DNA from 2 places in the Spirillospora sp. CA-128828 genome. Region 2 is predicted to be linked to the other one. Evidence: riboswitches for the same ligand, from Rfam matches in the RefSeq annotation. Region 2 holds a riboswitch; the other holds the start of a gene.

Region 1 (8,495 bases), 3.1 Mb from region 2:
GGATCAACGCTCCAGCCAGGTAGTAGACCATGCGGCATGCCCCTCCGGTCGTGCACCCCGCGCCGGGGGGTGATCTCCAGCAATCACCTCAGAGTACGTCACCGGCCCCGATCCGGTTGAGGCTATCCGAGGAAGCCGCGCAGGAGGGCGGCGGTGCCCTCCAGATGCTCGGCCACGGCGCGGCGGGCGGCCTCCGGGTCGCCGGCGAGGACGGCCTCGACGATCGCGGCGTGCTGGAAGGACGCGTGCTCGATGTTGGGCCCGAGGACGGGGATGGCGTTGAGCAGGTCGGTCACCCGCATCCGGGCGTCCGCGCAGGCCGCCGAGAGCAGCGCCGACTCGGTCATCTCGGCGATCGTCAGGTGGAAGAGGGTGTCGAGGCGACGGTAGGCGTCCGGCCCGGCGGCGTCCAGTTCGGCCAGCCGGGTGCGCAGCAGCTCGCGCTGGGCCTCGGTGAGCCGGGCCGTGGCGAGTATCTGGGCGGCGCCGGTCTCCACGGCCATGCGGAAGGTGAGTGTGTCGTTGAGGTCGTCGCCCATCTGGGCGAGGGCGCGCTTCAGATCGGACTGGCGCGGCTTCGGCCGCTCGTAGGTGACGAACGTCCCGCCGAACCGTCCCCGGCGGGACTCCACGTACCCCTCCTGCTGGACGGCCCGGATCGCCTCGCGCAGGGTGACGCGGCTGACGCCGAGCAGCGGCGCCAGCTCCCGTTCGGGCGGCAGCCGCTCGCCGCGGTCGACGACGCCGAGCTTGATCGCCTGAAGCAGCCGCTCGACGGTCTCCTCGAAGGCGTTGCCCGTCCGGACGGGACGGAACACAGCGCTCGCGGCGAGGTCGGGCAGGGCCGGATCCGGCTCGGGCATGACCGTCCTTCGGGGCCGCGGGGGTCGGGAAGTTCCACGTTACAGGTGCGTTTCGGCGCGCTCAGGGTCTTGACGGGAGCGCCGCCGCAAATATTAATGGTCTGTTGTTAGCCCATTAAGGGCGGCACGACCCCCTGGACGAGGAGGTGCTCGTGAGCATCGACGAGCACAAGGCTTCCGCCGGCCCCGACCCCATGTCCGACGACGAGAAACGGCTGCACGAACTGGGCTACGCCCAGGAGCTCAGCCGGTCCATGTCCGGTTTCTCCAACTTCGCTGTCTCGTTCACCATCATCTCGGTGCTGAGCGGCTGCCTGACGTCCTACACCATCGGCCTCAAGGGCGGCGGACCCGCCGTCATCACCTGGGGCTGGCTCGGCGTCGGCGCCATGACGCTGCTGGTCGCGCTCGCGATGGCCGAGGTCTGCTCCAGCTACCCGACCGCGGGCGGCCTCTACTACTGGGCCGCCAAGCTGGCCCGGACGAACGGCCCCGCGTGGTCGTGGTTCACGGGCTGGTTCAACTTCATCGGCCAGGTCGCCGTGACGGCGGCCATCATCTACGGCTCCGCCGCGTTCCTGAATCCCCTGCTGGACCTCCAGTTCGGGTTCGACGTGTCGCTCGGCCACACGTTCCTCCTGTTCGCGGTCCTGCTGGTCGTGCACGCGCTGCTCAACCAGTTCGGCGTCAAGATCGTGTCGCTGCTGAACAGCGTCAGCGTGTGGTGGCACGTCCTCGGCGTCGCGATCGTCGTCGGCGTGCTGGCGATCAAGCCGTCGCACCACCAGTCGGCCGGGTTCGTCTTCTCCGAGTTCGTGAACGAGACCGGCTGGCAGTACGGGGCCTACGCGGCGCTGATCGGCCTGCTGCTCTCGCAGTACACGCTGACCGGGTACGACGCGTCGGCCCACATGACGGAGGAGACGCACGACGCGGCGCGGTCCGGCCCGAAGGGCATCGTGAACTCGGTGCTGATCTCGGTCGTGGCCGGCTGGATCCTGCTGCTCGGCGTCACGTTCGCGATCCAGGACTACGGCAAGGCGGTCGAGGGCGGCCCGGCCGAGATCTTCATCGCGGCCACCGGCGAGACGACCGGCAAGCTGCTGATCCTCGTGTCGTTCGGCGCGCAGTTCTTCTGCGGGATGGCCTCGGTGACGGCGAACTCCCGGATGATCTACGCGTTCTCGCGGGACGGGGCGCTGCCGTTCTCGTCGTTCTGGCACCAGATCAACAAGCGGAGCAGGACCCCCACCAACGCGATCTGGCTGGCCGCCGGGGGCGCGTTCGTGCTGGCCCTGCCCGCGATCTGGAACCTCACCGCGTACCTGGCCGTCACGTCCGTCGCGGTCATCGGCCTCTACATCGCCTACGTGATCCCGACGTACCTGCGGCTGCGGCAGGGCGCCGACTTCCGGGCGGGGCCGTGGAACCTCGGCCGCTGGAGCAGGCCCATCGGCACGCTCGCGGTGGTGTGGGTGGTGTTCGTCTCGGTGGTGTTCATGCTGCCGCCCGCGAACCCGATCACCAAGGACTCCTTCAACTACTCGCCGATCGCGATCCTGGTGGTGCTGGGCGGAGCCGCGCTGTGGTGGGTGCTGTCGGCCCGCAAGTGGTTCAAGGGCCCGAAGGTGCAGGGCAGCGCCGAAGAACTGGCCGCCATCGAGCAGGAACTCCAGTCGCTCGGTTAGGAGACTGAGAACGTGACCACATCCCTCACCCTCGACGAGTTGCGCGAGGAGGCGGCGGCGGGCCGGATCGACACCGTGATCGTCGCGATCACCGACATGCAGGGGCGCCTCCAGGGCAAGCGGCTCTCGTCCCGCTTCTTCCTGGAGGAGGTCGTCGGGCACGGCTCGGACGGCTGCAACTACCTCCTGGCGGTGGACGTCGACATGAACACGGTGGACGGCTACGACATGTCGTCCTGGGACACCGGCTACGGCGACTTCGTGATGCGTCCCGACCTCGCCACCCTCCGGCGGATCCCCTGGCAGGAGGGGGCCGCACTCGTCCACGCGAACATCGCCGCGGAGGACGGCACCGGCGTGGGGCCCTCGCCCCGGCAGATCCTCTGGCGCCAGCTCGACAGGCTGGCCGAGCGGGGCTGGGGCGCCTACGTCGGGACGGAACTGGAGTTCATCGTCTACAAGGACTCCTACGAGGACGCCTGGGGGAAGGCGTACCGCGACCTCACCCCGGCCAACCAGTACAACGTGGACTACTCGCTGCTCGGGGGCGCCCGCGTCGAACCACTGCTGCGCCGGATCCGCAACGGCATGACCGGCGCGGGGATGTACGTGGAGTCGGCCAAGGGGGAATGCAACCTCGGCCAGCATGAGATCGCGTTCCGCTTCGACGAGGCCCTGCGCACGTGCGACAACCACGTCCTCTACAAGACCGGCGCCAAGGAGATCGCCGCCCAGGAGGGCATGTCGATCACCTTCATGGCCAAGCCGAACGAGCGGGAGGGCAACTCCTGCCATGTCCACCTCTCGCTGCGGTCCTCGGACGGGTCGCCGGTGCTGGCCGGGGACGGCCCGCACGGGCTGTCCCGGCTCGGCGAGCACTTCATCGCGGGCCAGCAGGCGTGCCTGCGCGACTTCACGCTGCTGTACGCGCCGAACATCAACTCCTACAAGCGCTACCAGCCCGGCTCGTTCGCGCCGACCGCGATCAAGTGGGGCGTCGACAACCGGACGTGCGCGCTGCGGCTCGTCGGCCACGGGCCGTCCCTGCGCATCGAGAACCGGGTGCCCGGCGGCGATGTCAACCCGTACCTCGCGGTCGCCGCGATGATCGCGTCCGGGCTGCACGGCATCGAGAACGAGCTTCCGCTGGAAGAGCCGTTCGTGGGCAACGCCTACGCGACCGACGCCGACACCGTCGTCGGGACGCTCCGCGACGCCGCCGCCGACTGGGGCCGCAGTTCCCTGGCCCTGGACGCCTTCGGGAAGGAGGTCGTCGAGCACTACGCCAACTACGCCCGCGTCGAACTCGACGCCTACGACCGAGCGGTCACCGACTGGGAGATGTTCCGCGGCTTCGAGCGGTTGTGAGGCTCTTGTTGACGGGTGACGAGTTCGACGTCGTGAATCCGGCCACCGAGGAGGTCATCGAGCGCGTTCCGCTGGCGTCGGCCGAGGACGTGGACGCGGCCGTGGCGCGAGCCCGGCGGGCGTTTCCTCCCTGGCGGGACGTGGCGCCTGGAGATCGGGCCCGGTTGTTGCGGGCGTTCGCCGATCTCGTGGACGCGCATGCGGACGAGCTGGCCGCCCTGGAAGTGCGCAACGCCGGGCATCCGATCGGGCAGGCGCGCTGGGAGGCCGGGAACCTGCGGGACGTCCTGCACTACTACGCGGCGGCGCCGGAACGGCTCGCCGGACGGCAGATCCCGGTGCCGGGCGGTCTGAACGTGACGTTCGCGGAGCCGCTCGGTGTCGTGGGCGTGATCGTCCCGTGGAACTTCCCGATGCCGATCATGGGCTGGGGGCTGGCGCCGGCGCTGGCGGCGGGCAACGCCGTCATCGTCAAACCGGCCGAGCTGACACCGCTGACCGCGCGGCGGGTCGGCGAGCTGGCGCTGGAGGCCGGGCTGCCCGAAGGCGTGGTGCAGGTGCTGCCGGGCGCGGGCCCGGTGGCGGGACGGCGGCTGGTGGAGCACCCGGACGTCCGGAAGATCGTGTTCACCGGGTCGACGCGGGTCGGCACGGAGATCATGGCGGCGTGCGCGCCGGGTGTGAAGCGGCTGACGCTGGAGCTCGGCGGCAAGAACGCCAACATCGTGTTCGCCGACGCCGACCTGGAGAAGGCCGCCGCGACCGCGCCCTCCGCGGTGTTCGACAACGCCGGGCAGGACTGCTGCTCGCGCTCCCGGATCCTCGTGGAGCGGCCGGTGTACGACCGGTTCCTCGAACTCCTGGAGCCCGCCGTCCAGGGGGTCGTGGTCGGTGACCCCCGGGATGAGAAGACCGAGGTGGGGCCGCTGATCAGCGCGGCGCACCGGGAGAAGGTCGCCTCGTACGTCCCGGACGACGCGCCTGTGCTGATCCGGGGGTCGGCGCCGGAGGGACCGGGGTTCTGGTTCCCGCCGACCGTACTGGCCGGGCCGTCCTGCACGGCGCTTCCGTCCTGGCAGGACGAGGTCTTCGGGCCGGTCGTCACCGTCGTCCCGTTCGAGGACGAGGCGGACGCGATCCGGCTCGCCAACGACACGCCCTACGGCCTGTCCGGCTCGATCTGGACTCGCGACGTCGGGCGCGCCCTGCGCGCGTCCCGGGCCGTCGAGGCCGGGAACCTGTCGGTGAACTCGCACTCGGCCGTCCGCTACTGGACGCCGTTCGGCGGGTTCAAGCGGTCGGGCCTCGGCCGCGAGCTCGGCCCGGACGCCCTCGACGCGTTCACCGAGACCAAGAACGTCTTCATCTCCACCGAGCAATGACAGGAGTGACATCCATGCAGCGTCTGGAGGGCCGGGTGGCCGTCGTGACCGGCGGCGCGGGCGGCATCGGCCTCGCCACCGTGCGCCGCTTCGCACAGGAGGGCGCCCGGGTCGTCGTCGCCGACGTGGACGAGACCGCCGGCAAGACCGCGGCGGACGAGCTGGACGGCCTTTTCGTCAAGGTGGACGTCACCGTGGAGGACGAGGTCGCGGCGCTCTTCCGGACCGTCCACGACGCCTACGGGCGCATCGACGTGGCGTTCAACAACGCCGGCATCTCCCCACCGGACGACGACTCGATCCTGGAGACGGGCCTGGACGCGTGGAAACGCGTCCAGGAGGTCAACCTCACGAGCGTGTACCTGTGCTGCAAGCACGTCATCCCCTACATGCTCGACCAGGGCAAGGGCTCGATCATCAACACGGCGTCGTTCGTGGCCAAGATGGGCGCGGCGACGTCGCAGATCTCCTACACCGCGTCCAAGGGCGGCGTGCTGGCGATGTCGCGGGAGCTGGGCGTGCAGTTCGCGCGGCAGGGCGTCCGGGTCAACGCGCTGTGCCCCGGCCCGGTCAACACTCCCCTCCTGCGGGAACTGTTCGCCAAGGATCCGGAGCGGGCGGCGCGGCGGCTCGTCCACGTCCCGGTGGGACGGTTCGCCGAGGCGTCCGAGATCGCCGCGGCCGTCGCGTTCCTGGCGTCGGACGACGCGTCCTTCATCACGGCCTCGGAGTTCCTCGTGGACGGCGGCATCTCCGGCGCCTACGTCACCCCGCTGTGAGGTGAGCTGCCACAACCCCGCGGCAACCTGCCATGAGCACAGCAGGGGCCCTTGGGTCTGCGGGGAGAGAAATGCAATAATCGACACCGCCGATGATCCCGTGCGGGAGAGTCCCTGGCAGCCGGCCGGGGACGCCGAAGGAGCAAATCCTCCCCGGAACCTCTCAGGCCCACGGACCGCACGGGCCAGGCGACCTCTGGAAAGCGGGGACCGCGGTCCCCCGCCGAAGGTGAAAGCCCGCCGGGCAGGCGGGTGAAGCTCTCAGGCGCCGATGACAGAGGGGGAGGCACCGAGACGCCCGGTGCGCGAGTGGGACGATGGACCACGCGCGCCCGTGACGAAGGAGCCGAACCCATGTCCGCCGATCCGATCCCCAAGAAGACGCCGCTGCACGACGTCCACCAGGACCTCGGCGCGAATCTCGTCGACTTCGCCGGCTATCTGATGCCGCTGCGCTACGCGAGCGAGACCGCCGAGCACCAGGCCGTCCGCACCGGGGCGGGGCTGTTCGACCTGTCGCACATGGGGGAGATCTTCCTCTCCGGTCCGGGCGCGGGCGCCGCGCTCGACTTCGCGCTGGTCGGGAACCTGTCGCCGATGCCGGTCGGCAAGGCCCGCTACACGATGATCTGCGGGCCGGACGGCGGCGTCCTGGACGACCTGATCGTCTACCGGCTGGCCGACGACACCTGGATGGTCGTCGCGAACGCCGCGAACGCCGCCGTCGTCCGGGAGGCGCTGACCGAGCGGGCCGCGGGCTTCGAGGCCGCCGTGGAGGACCGTTCCGCGTCGTACGCGCTGATCGCCCTGCAGGGCCCGCGTTCGCAGACGATTCTCGAAGGCTTCACCGAGGCGCCGCTCGCCGGCCTCAAGTACTACGCGATCCTCGCCGGGCGGGTCGCGGGCGTCGACGCGCTCGTCGCCCGCACCGGCTACACCGGCGAGGACGGTTTCGAGCTGTTCGTGGACGCGTCCGACGCCGTCGCGCTGTGGAGGGCGCTCGCCGCGGTGGACGGGGTCGTCCCGGCCGGGCTGTCCGCCCGCGACACGCTGCGCCTGGAGGCGGGCATGCCGCTGTACGGGAACGAGCTGACCGCGGAGACCACCCCGTTCGAGGCCGGCCTCGGCCGGGTCGTGAAGCTGGACAAGCCGGGCGACTTCGTCGGAAAGACCGCCCTGGCGGCGCAGGCGCAGACCCCGCCGGGCCGTAGGCTCGTGGGGCTGGTCGCGCGGGGGCGTCGCGCGCCTCGCAAGGGGTACCAGGTCGTCACGTCCGGCGGCACGCCGTGCGGGGTCGTGACGAGCGGCGCCCCGTCGCCCACACTGGGCACGCCGATCGCCATGGCCTACCTCGACAGCGGCGTCGGGGAGACGGGCCTCGCCGTGGACGTCCGCGGCCGGCACGAGCCGGTGGACGTGGTCGAGCTGCCGTTCTACAAGCGTTCCTGAAAGAGAGAAGTGATCGTGAGCGTTCCTGAGGAGCTCCGCTACAGCGAGGAGCACGAGTGGGTGTCGGGCCTCGGCGGCGAGGACGGCATCGTCACGGTCGGCATCACCGCGCACGCCGCCGACGCCCTCGGCGAGATCGTCTACCTCGAGCTGCAGCCCTCCGAGGGCGACGCCGTCGAGGCGGGCGAGCCGTGCGGCGAGGTGGAGTCGACCAAGTCGGTCAGCGACATCTACTCCCCCGTCAGCGGCGAGATCACCGCGATCAACGGTGCCGTGGTGGACGAGCCGAAGGTCATCAACGACGACCCGTACGGCGAGGGCTGGATCTTCAAGGTCCGCATCTCGGAGGAGCCGGGCGACCTGCTCGACTCCGCCGCCTACGACAAGCTGATCGAGGAGTCATGACGTTGTACGACTCGCTCGCGACCGCGGACCCGGAGGTCGCCGAGGCGGTCACCGCCGAGCTGCGGCGGCAGCAGAACACCCTCGAAATGATCGCGTCGGAGAACTTCGCGCCGGTCTCGGTGCTGGAGGCGCAGGGCTCCGTCCTCACCAACAAGTATGCCGAGGGCTACCCGGGCCGGCGCTACTACGGCGGCTGCGAGTACGTCGACGTCACCGAGCAGCTGGCCATCGACCGGGCCAAGGAGCTGTTCGGCGCCGACCACGCGAACGTCCAGCCGCACAGCGGGGCCCAGGCCAACACGGCGGTCTACTTCGCGCTGCTCCAGCACGGCGACACCATCCTCGGCCTCGACCTCGCGCACGGCGGGCACCTCACGCACGGGATGCGGCTGAACTACTCGGGCAAGGTGCTGAACGTGGTGCCGTACCACGTCCGCGCCGAGGACGGCCTGGTCGACATGGACGAGGTCGCCTCGCTCGCGGCCGAGCACCGGCCCAAGATGATCGTGGCGGGCTGGTCGGCGTACCCGCGGCAGCTCGACTTCGCGGCGTTCCGGGAGA
Region 2 (8,495 bases):
AGTTGACCCCTCGGGTAATACCCGCGTAAGTTGCGGCGACCGTCGCGAAAGCGGGCGGTGAGTTGGACCGTGGCCGGGCGGGTCCCCGGCGTGGGGTTGGGTGAAGGATGCGCGTGGCGCAGGCGGCTCCCTGCAAAGGGGGACGTCCGCCGGTGGCACGCCGATGGTAGGAGGCCGAGCCGATCGATGCCGAGCGTCTACTGCACGCAGTGCGGTCACGCCAACCCGGATGATGCCCGCTTCTGCTCGAACTGCGGCACTCCGCTGAGGAGTTCGGCGCCGCCGCCTCCCCGGGAGTCGCCGGGCGAGTCCACGTCCACGATCTCCATCGGCGGGTTCGAGGCGCTGGACACCGACACGGGCGCCGAGGAGCCGGTCGGGCCCGACCAGATGGCGATGGAGGCGCTCCCCCCGGGCACGGCGCTGCTCGTCGTCAAGCGCGGCCCGAACGCCGGCAGCCGCTTCCTCCTCGACAAGGACCGCACGTCCGCCGGGCGGCACCCCGAGAGCGACATCTTCCTGGACGACGTCACCGTCTCCCGTCGGCACGCCGAGTTCACCCGTCAGGGCAACGCGTTCGCTGTCCGCGACGTGGGCAGCCTCAACGGCCTCTACGTCAACCGGCAGCGGATCGACCAGGCGGGGCTGTCGGGCGGCGACGAGGTCCAGATCGGCAAGTTCCGGCTGGTGTTCCTGACCAACCCGGCGCACGGCTGACCGCCCGGCGCCCGGGGACAGCGAGGTCGCGGCGACGATGGGAGGGGCGTTGAACGCGGAGCCAGCCCGGTCCCTGATGACGATCGGGGACGTCCTCGGACTGCTCAGGCCCGAGTTCCCCGACGTCACCATCTCCAAGATCCGGTTCCTGGAGTCCGAGGGGCTCGTCGAGCCGCAGCGCAGCCCCTCCGGCTACCGCAAGTTCTGCGGCGCCGACGTCGAGCGCCTCCGGTTCGTCCTCACCGCCCAGCGCGACCACTACATGCCGCTGCGCGTGATCAGGCAGCACCTGGAGGCGCGCGACCGCGGCGAGAACGTCCCGCCGCTCGGCGACCGCCGGACCGGCGCCGCCGAACCGTCCCGGCGCCGCCCCCGCACGCTCGTCGCCGCCGACACCACCGCGGAGGACCAGGCCGTCCGGCTCACCCGCCGCCAGCTCCTGGACGGCGCGGGGATCGACGAGGCCCTTCTGGTCCGCCTCGAGGAGTACGGTCTCGTCCGCCGGACCGGCACGCACTACGAGGGCGACGCGCTGAACATCGCGCGGGTCGCCGCCGCGCTCGGCGAATTCGGGTTCGAGGTCCGGCACCTGCGCGCCGTGAAGGCCGCCGCCGACCGGCAGGTCGGCCTCATCGAGCAGATGGTCGCGCCGCAGCTGCGCCGCCGCAGCCGCGGTGCGCACGAGCAGGCGGCCGAGACCGCCCGGGAGATCGCCGCGCTGTCGGTCCGGCTGCACACCGCGCTGGTCAGCGCGGGTCTGCGTGAAAGCCTCGACCCCTGATCATGCGGGCCGCGGAGGATTTTCCCGTCCGCGCGGCACCACGAGGTGTCCGGGCCTGGGTGTACGTTGGCTACATGGTTCGGTCAGGATTCGACCCGCTGCACGTGGTGATCGAGACAGCGAGAACCAGCAGGGAGCCGCAGTGAAGCAGATGGAGGTCGTCGGCGTCCGGGTCGAGATGCCCTCCAATCAGCCGATCGTCCTGTTGAAGGAGACGGAGGGCGATCGCTACCTGCCCATCTGGATCGGGGCGGTCGAAGCGACCGCGATCGCCTTCGCCCAGCAGGGGGTGCTGCCCGCCCGGCCCCTCACCCACGACCTGTTCCGCGACGTGCTCGACGCCCTCAGCGTCCAGCTCCGCACCGTCAACATCACCGCCCTGCGCGAAGGCATCTTCTTCGCCGACCTCATCTTCTCCAACGGCGTCGAGGTCAGCGCCCGCCCGTCCGACTCCATCGCCCTCGCCCTGCGCACCGGCGCCACGATCTTCGCCAGCGAGGACGTCCTCGAAGAGGCCGGCGTGGCCATCCCCGACGAGCAGGAGGACGAGGTGGAGAAGTTCCGCGAGTTCCTCGACACGATCTCCCCCGAGGACTTCGGCCGCGCCGGGTGACGGCTCGGGCGGGAGCCTTCACCTGACACCGGCCTAAGGCCAAGGCGCTTCGCCTGGTCCACCAGCCTGGTGCGGAGGCGCTTCCCATGGCACTCCTGGCCTCGGGCCGCGAGCCTTCAACTGGCACACCGGCCTAGGGCCAATGGCTGGTGCATCTGGCTACTGGGTGGCTTCGGCTTGGGGTGGTGGCTTGGGGAAAGGGGGGCCGGCCTGCGGGTTTGCGGGTTGGGGGGATGTGGGGAATGTCACTGTGGAGGGTAAGGTCATGCCATGGGGCGATTGGTCTTCCATTGCGGTGGACCTGGCGGTTTTTGCGGGGGGAGCATCGGGGTATGGAGTGCGTTGGCGGCGAAGGTGCGCAGTTTGCCCACGTGAAGCCGGTTCATCCGGGCATGCGACGCGCCGACGGTGAACGTTGACCACGCCCTGACCGGCACCTACCGTGCTGGTGGAACACCCGTGGTGTAATTCGTCAAACCCCCTTGACGAAGCGCCGCGGGATGATAGGAGCCGGAGGTCCGCGTGGCGGTGAGCAGCGGCGAGGGCAAGGCGACCCCCGACAGGCACATGGCGTCCCAGCGCGCCGGAGAGCAGGGACTGCTCTTCGACACGCAGGTGTCGGTGCCGCCGGAGGATGTCGGCTACCGCGGCCCGACGGCGTGCGCCGCGGCGGGGATCACCTACCGGCAGCTCGACTACTGGGCCCGTACCAGGCTGGTGGAGCCGAGCGTCCGGTCCGCGCACGGGTCCGGGAGTCAGCGGCTCTACAGCTTCCGCGACATCCTGGTGCTGAAGGTCGTGAAGCGGCTGCTCGACACGGGTGTGTCGCTCCAGCAGATACGTACGGCCGTCACCCATCTGCGTGACCGGGGCGTGCAGGACCTGGCCCAGATCACATTGATGAGCGACGGAGTGAGCGTCTACGAGTGCACCTCGGCCGACGAGGTCGTCGACCTCCTCCAGGGCGGGCAGGGCGTGTTCGGCATCGCGCTCGGACGGGTGTGGCAGGAGGTGGAGGGCAGCCTGGCGGAACTTCCCGGTGAACGCGCCGCCGCCGCCGACGCGGACCCTGCCGAACACCCCCACGATGAGCTCGCCAACCGGCGGCGCGCCCGCCGCACCGGCTGACCCTCAGAGCGCCTCCTTGCGCTGCAGGAAGGTGAACGCCCCCCAGCCCGGCAGCACCGGCAGCCACAGCGTCAGCAGGCGGTAGAGCAGGACGGCCGACGCCGCCGTCTCCGCGCTCAGCCCCGAGATGGTCAACGCCAGCGTGAGCGCGCCCTCGACGGCGCCGAGCCCGCCCGGCGTCGGAGCCGCCGACCCGACCGCGTTCGCGGTGAGGAACACCAGCACCACCGTCGTCCACGGCAGCGACCCGCCGAACGAGCGGATCGACGCGTCCAGGCACAGCGTGAACGCCAGCGTCAGCAGCAGTGTCCCGCCCATGCCCGTGGACAGCTTCTTCGGCGACTGCAGGACGTCCACCAGGCGCGGCACCACGCCCGAGAACATGCTCCGCAGCCGTGAGGTGACGACGCGCCGGACCCGCGGGACCGTCAGCGCGAGACCGGCGAGCAGCCCCAGCGCCAGCACCGCGATCACGATCGTCCGGGACGGCGCCAGATCCTGCGTCGCCTTCGCCGTCGACCCCGTCAGGAACCCGAACAGCACCAGCAGCAGGACGTGCGTGACCAGCCCGACCAGCTGCGACGCGCCCACGCTCGCGACCGCGAGGGCCGGCCGGACGCCCGAGCGCTGCAGGTACCGGGTGTTGACCGCGACGCCGCCGACCGCCGCGGGCGCCACCAGCTTCACGAACGACGCCGCGACCTGCGCCAGCACCGTCCGCCAGAACGGCAGCCTCTCCGGGACGAACCCGATGAGCATCAGCGCCGCCGCGACATAGGTGAGGGACGCCGCGGCCAGCGCGGCGACCACCCAGTGCCAGCTGGCCGTGGCCGCCAGATGGCCGATGTCCAGGCTCGTCACCTGCGGGATGACGATGTACGCCGCGACGGACAGCGCCACGATGCTGAAGATGGTCCGTGGCCGGAACCGCTCCAGCCGGGCCGGTGCCGCCTCCGTCTCCGGCTTGAGCCGGACGATCTGCTCCCGGATCCGGGTGAGCAGGTCCCGGTGGTGCCGCAGCCGGGTGCGCGTCGCCCGGGACAGCGCCACCCGCTGCAGCAGCGGCACCGCCCCGCCCAGCGCCTCCTCGCCCAGCACCGGCGCGGCCGTGCGGACGGCCCGCTCGGGCCCGGCCCGCAGAGCCAGCGTGGTGAGCAGCTGGGCGAGGTCCAGACGCAGCGCCAGGTCGCCCGCCGCCGTCTCCCCGGACCGCAGATCGGTGACGTAGGCGCGCCCGTCCTCGCCGACGAGGACCGCGTCGCCCTCCAGCCGGCGATGCGCGAGCCGCCCCGCCTGCAGGGACCGGAGCTGCCGCCACACGTCCGTCAGCAGTGCGTCGGTGATCTCGTCGTCGGAGACGTCCCCGAGCCGCCGCCCCGGCACGTGCTCGTAGGCCAGCAGCGCCGCCTCCGTGCCGACCTCGCACGTCCCGACCAGCCGCGGGGTCCGGACGCCCGCCGCGTCCACGGCGTACGCCATCAGCGACTCGAGCTCCAGGGACCGGCGCAGCGACCGCAGCGTCCGCCCGGTCGTCGCGGCCCGCAGCCGCAGCAGCCGCCACACGCGGTAGAGCAGGCCCGCGGTCTGCTGGTCGCGGTCGAGGACGCGGACCTCCAGGTCCCAGTCGCCGTGCGGGCCGCGCCCCGCCGGGAGCCGCGCGCCGTACCCGTCCGCAGGGCAAGAGGCGAGGACGACGCCGTAGCGGCGGGCCTCCCCGGTGTCGTCCGCCGGGTCGTCGAGTCGCGCCCCTCGTTTCGGGCGCAGCCCGAGCCGTTCCAGCGACGCCACCACGGTCATGCCGGACGGACGGGGGTTCGGCGTCCCGACCGCGTAGAGGGTGCCGTGGCCGATGGCGCGTCCCAGCAGGTAGGTGGCCGCGAGTGCGGCGACGGAGGCGTAGGACGCGGTGAGCCCGGTCAGCGCCGCCAGCCCGATCATGGTCCATGTCGCGGCCTGCCAGCGGGCGCGGCCCGCCATCCCGACCGCGCTGACGAACGCGATCACCGGGGCGATGTCGGTGTGCACCGGCGCCGTCTCCGTGCCGCCCCAGATGAGCGAGTCCAGCACGCCGCCGGGGGCCGCCCGCACCACCAGGTCGTCCAGGCCCACCGTGATCCCGAAAGCGATCACGGCGGCCAGCAGCGCGATCGCGACGCGCGTGCCGTCCTTGTTGAAGAGCCGCTCGATCCCGAACGCGACCGGCACGGCCAGCACCCCGAAGCTGGACACCAGCGTCGCCAGCGTCAGCAGCAGCCGCGGCGCGTGCGCGGTGCCCTCGGCGATGTCGGTCTGCAGGCCGTGCGTGGTCTGCTGCGCGATCGACACCAGCAGCATCACCGCCGCCAGCCCCACCACCGAGGCCGCGAACCTGATCGCGTCGGACGGACGGCGGATCCGGTCCGGCTGCGCGGGCTCGTCCACGGGCACCCCGGCGGTCGCACCCTGCCTCCGGCGCACCGCGCCGTCGTGGGTCTGTGTCACGCCGTACCGCCGCCCCGACCGTCCGTCATCGTGATCAGCGTCCCAGACCGGGCGGCGCGCCGTCGAGCGGGCCGCCGCCCGGCCGGACGTGTGTCCACCCCGGCGGCCCCCCGGTTGCGCCCCCGTGGCCCGGGGCCGTCCCGTCCCAGGTGAGTGAGCACATCGTACTCGCCGGTACGGCGTCGCGGCCGCGGGCCCACCCCTCAGCGGGGGCGGGACGGAGCGGCGGACGCGTCTTTGGGTAGGGTTCGTCCCAGGACATGCCGTCGACCCTGTGCGGGAGAGATCCCACGCCGCCAGCGTGGGGCGCCGAAGGGGCAACCTCCCCGGAACCTCTCAGGCAAAAGGACCGCTCGGGCGAGGCACCTCTGGAAAGCAGGCGTCGATCCCCGCACGCGGGGAAGGGCGGCTCACCGAAGGGGAAACCCCGCCGCGCGGGTGAAGCTCTCAGGTGCCGATGACAGAGGGGGAGACCGGCCGCCGGCCCGCGCCGGCGGTGGCCCTGAGCGACCGCAGCAGCCAGGAGGCTCTCCATGACCGGCCAGTTCTTCGCCCCCGTGGCCTCGCCGCAGCACCCCCGTTCCGCCTTCGCCGACCGGCACGTCGGCCCCTCGGCCGCCGACCAGGCCAGGATGCTCGCCGCCATCGGCTACTCCGGCATCGAGGCGCTGATCGACGACGCGGTCCCCGCCGCGATCCGCACCTCCCGCCCGCTGGACCTGCCGCCCGCGCTGAGCGAGACCGCCGCGCTGGACCGGCTCCGCGAACTGGCGTCCCGCAACACCGTGCTCACCTCCATGATCGGTCTGGGCTACCACGGGACGACCACCCCCGGTGTGATCATGCGGAACGTGCTGGAGAACCCCGGCTGGTACACCGCCTACACGCCCTACCAGCCGGAGATCTCCCAGGGCCGGCTCGAGGCCCTGCTGAACTTCCAGACGGTCGTCGCCGACCTGACCGGGCTGCCCGTCGCCAACGCCTCCATGCTGGACGAGGGCACCGCCGCCGCCGAGGCGATGGCCCTCGCGCACCGCGTCTCCAAGCGCAAGGAGCCGGGGACGTTCCTCGTCGACGGCGACACGCTCCCGCAGACGATCGAGGTCGTCCGGACGCGCGCGATCCCGCTCGGCATCGAGGTGGTCACCGCCGACCTGTCCGCCGGGCTGCCGGACGGCGACTTCTTCGGCGTGCTGCTGCAGTACCCGGGCACGTCCGGCGCCGTCCGCGACCTGGAGCCGGTCATCGCGCAGGCGCACGAGCGCGGCGCCAGGGCGGTCGTCGCCGCCGACCTGCTCGCGCTGACGCTGCTGCGGCCGCCCGGCGAGTCCGGCGCCGACATCGCGGTGGGCTCCGCGCAGCGGTTCGGCGTCCCCTACGGGTTCGGGGGCCCGCACGCCGGCTACATGGCGGTCGGCGAGGGCATCCAGCGGCAGCTTCCCGGCCGGCTCGTCGGCGTGTCCGTCGACGCGGACGGCGCCGCCGCCTACCGGCTCGCGCTGCAGACCCGCGAGCAGCACATCCGCCGGGAGAAGGCCACCAGCAACATCTGCACCGCGCAGGTCCTCCTCGCCGTGATGGCGAGCATGTACGCCGTCTACCACGGCCCCGAAGGGCTGGCCGCGATCGCGCAGCGGGCGCACCGCCGCGCCGCCGAGATCGCGGCCGGGCTGCGCGCCGGGGGCGTGGAGGTCGTCCACGAGGCGTTCTTCGACACCGTCCTCGCCCGCGTGCCCGGCCGCGCCGCCGAGGTCGTCGCGGCGGCCCGCGACCGCGGGATCAACCTGCGCCCCGCCGATGCCGACCACGTCGGGATCGCCTGCGACGAGACGACGCTGCCCGCGCACGTGACGGCCGTGCTGGAGGCGTTCGGCGTCACGGCGTCCGGCGAGGCCGCAGGCGAGGTGGCCGAGGCGTTCCCGGACGCCCTGCGCCGCGAGAGCCCCTACCTGACCCACCCGGTCTTCCACGCGCACCGCTCCGAGACCGCGATGCTGCGCTACCTGCGCAGGCTCCAGGACAAGGACATCGCGCTCGACCGCTCGATGATCCCGCTCGGCTCCTGCACGATGAAGCTGAACGCCACCGCCGAGATGGAGCCGGTCACCTGGCCCGAGTTCGCGGACGTCCACCCGTTCGCGCCGCTCGACCAGGCCGCCGGCTACGTCGAGCTGATCGGTGAGCTGGAGGAGTACCTCGCCGAGATCACCGGGTACGCGAAGGTCTCCGTCCAGCCGAACGCCGGCTCCCAGGGCGAGCTGGCCGGCCTGCTCGCCATCCGCGGCTACCACGCGTCCCGCGGCGAGGAGCACCGCGACGTCTGCCTGATCCCCTCGTCCGCGCACGGCACCAACGCGGCCAGCGCGGTGATGGCGGGCATGCGCGTCGTCGTGGTCAGGTGCGACGAGGGCGGCAACGTCGACCTCGGCGACCTGCACGCCAAGATCGGCAAGCACGGGGACCGGCTCGCCGCGATCATGGTGACCTACCCGTCCACGCACGGCGTCTTCGAGGAGAGCATCACCGACGTGTGCGCGGCGGTGCACGAGGCCGGCGGCCAGGTCTACGTGGACGGCGCCAACCTCAACGCGCTCGTCGGCCTCGCCCGCCCCGGCGAGTTCGGCTCGGACGTCTCGCACCTCAACCTGCACAAGACGTTCTGCATCCCGCACGGCGGCGGCGGTCCCGGCGTCGGCCCGATCGGCGTCCGCGCGCATCTGGCCCCGTTCCTGCCCAGCCACCCGCTCCGCGCGGAGGCCGGCCCGGAGACCGGCG

Evidence for each region. A riboswitch is a leader RNA that binds a small molecule or an ion and turns the genes downstream of it on or off. The one in region 2 is predicted to bind glycine.
Region 1: it holds a riboswitch for glycine, as region 2 does, so the genes downstream of both, gcvT (glycine cleavage system aminomethyltransferase GcvT) here and gcvP (aminomethyl-transferring glycine dehydrogenase) in region 2, are expected to answer to the same signal.

What each region holds. Positions count from the first base shown of each region.
Region 1 is NZ_CP191986.1:7,687,275-7,695,769, forward strand. It holds gene ACQPXG_RS36915 (M50 family metallopeptidase) at 1-31, opposite strand, end outside; gene ACQPXG_RS36920 (FadR/GntR family transcriptional regulator) at 123-863, opposite strand; gene ACQPXG_RS36925 (amino acid permease) at 1,016-2,551, shown strand; gene ACQPXG_RS36930 (glutamine synthetase family protein) at 2,564-3,919, shown strand; gene ACQPXG_RS36935 (aldehyde dehydrogenase family protein) at 3,928-5,301, shown strand; gene ACQPXG_RS36940 (3-oxoacyl-ACP reductase) at 5,316-6,080, shown strand; glycine riboswitch at 6,174-6,269, shown strand; glycine riboswitch at 6,274-6,361, shown strand; gene gcvT (glycine cleavage system aminomethyltransferase GcvT) at 6,435-7,529, shown strand; gene gcvH (glycine cleavage system protein GcvH) at 7,545-7,934, shown strand; gene glyA (serine hydroxymethyltransferase) at 7,931-8,495, shown strand, end outside.
Region 2 is NZ_CP191986.1:4,610,979-4,619,473, forward strand. It holds gene ACQPXG_RS22605 (FHA domain-containing protein) at 187-717, shown strand; gene ftsR (transcriptional regulator FtsR) at 767-1,498, shown strand; gene ACQPXG_RS22615 (bifunctional nuclease family protein) at 1,641-2,111, shown strand; gene ACQPXG_RS22620 (MerR family transcriptional regulator) at 2,634-3,239, shown strand; gene ACQPXG_RS22625 (lysylphosphatidylglycerol synthase transmembrane domain-containing protein) at 3,243-5,720, opposite strand; glycine riboswitch at 5,988-6,082, shown strand; glycine riboswitch at 6,083-6,194, shown strand; gene gcvP (aminomethyl-transferring glycine dehydrogenase) at 6,254-8,495, shown strand, end outside.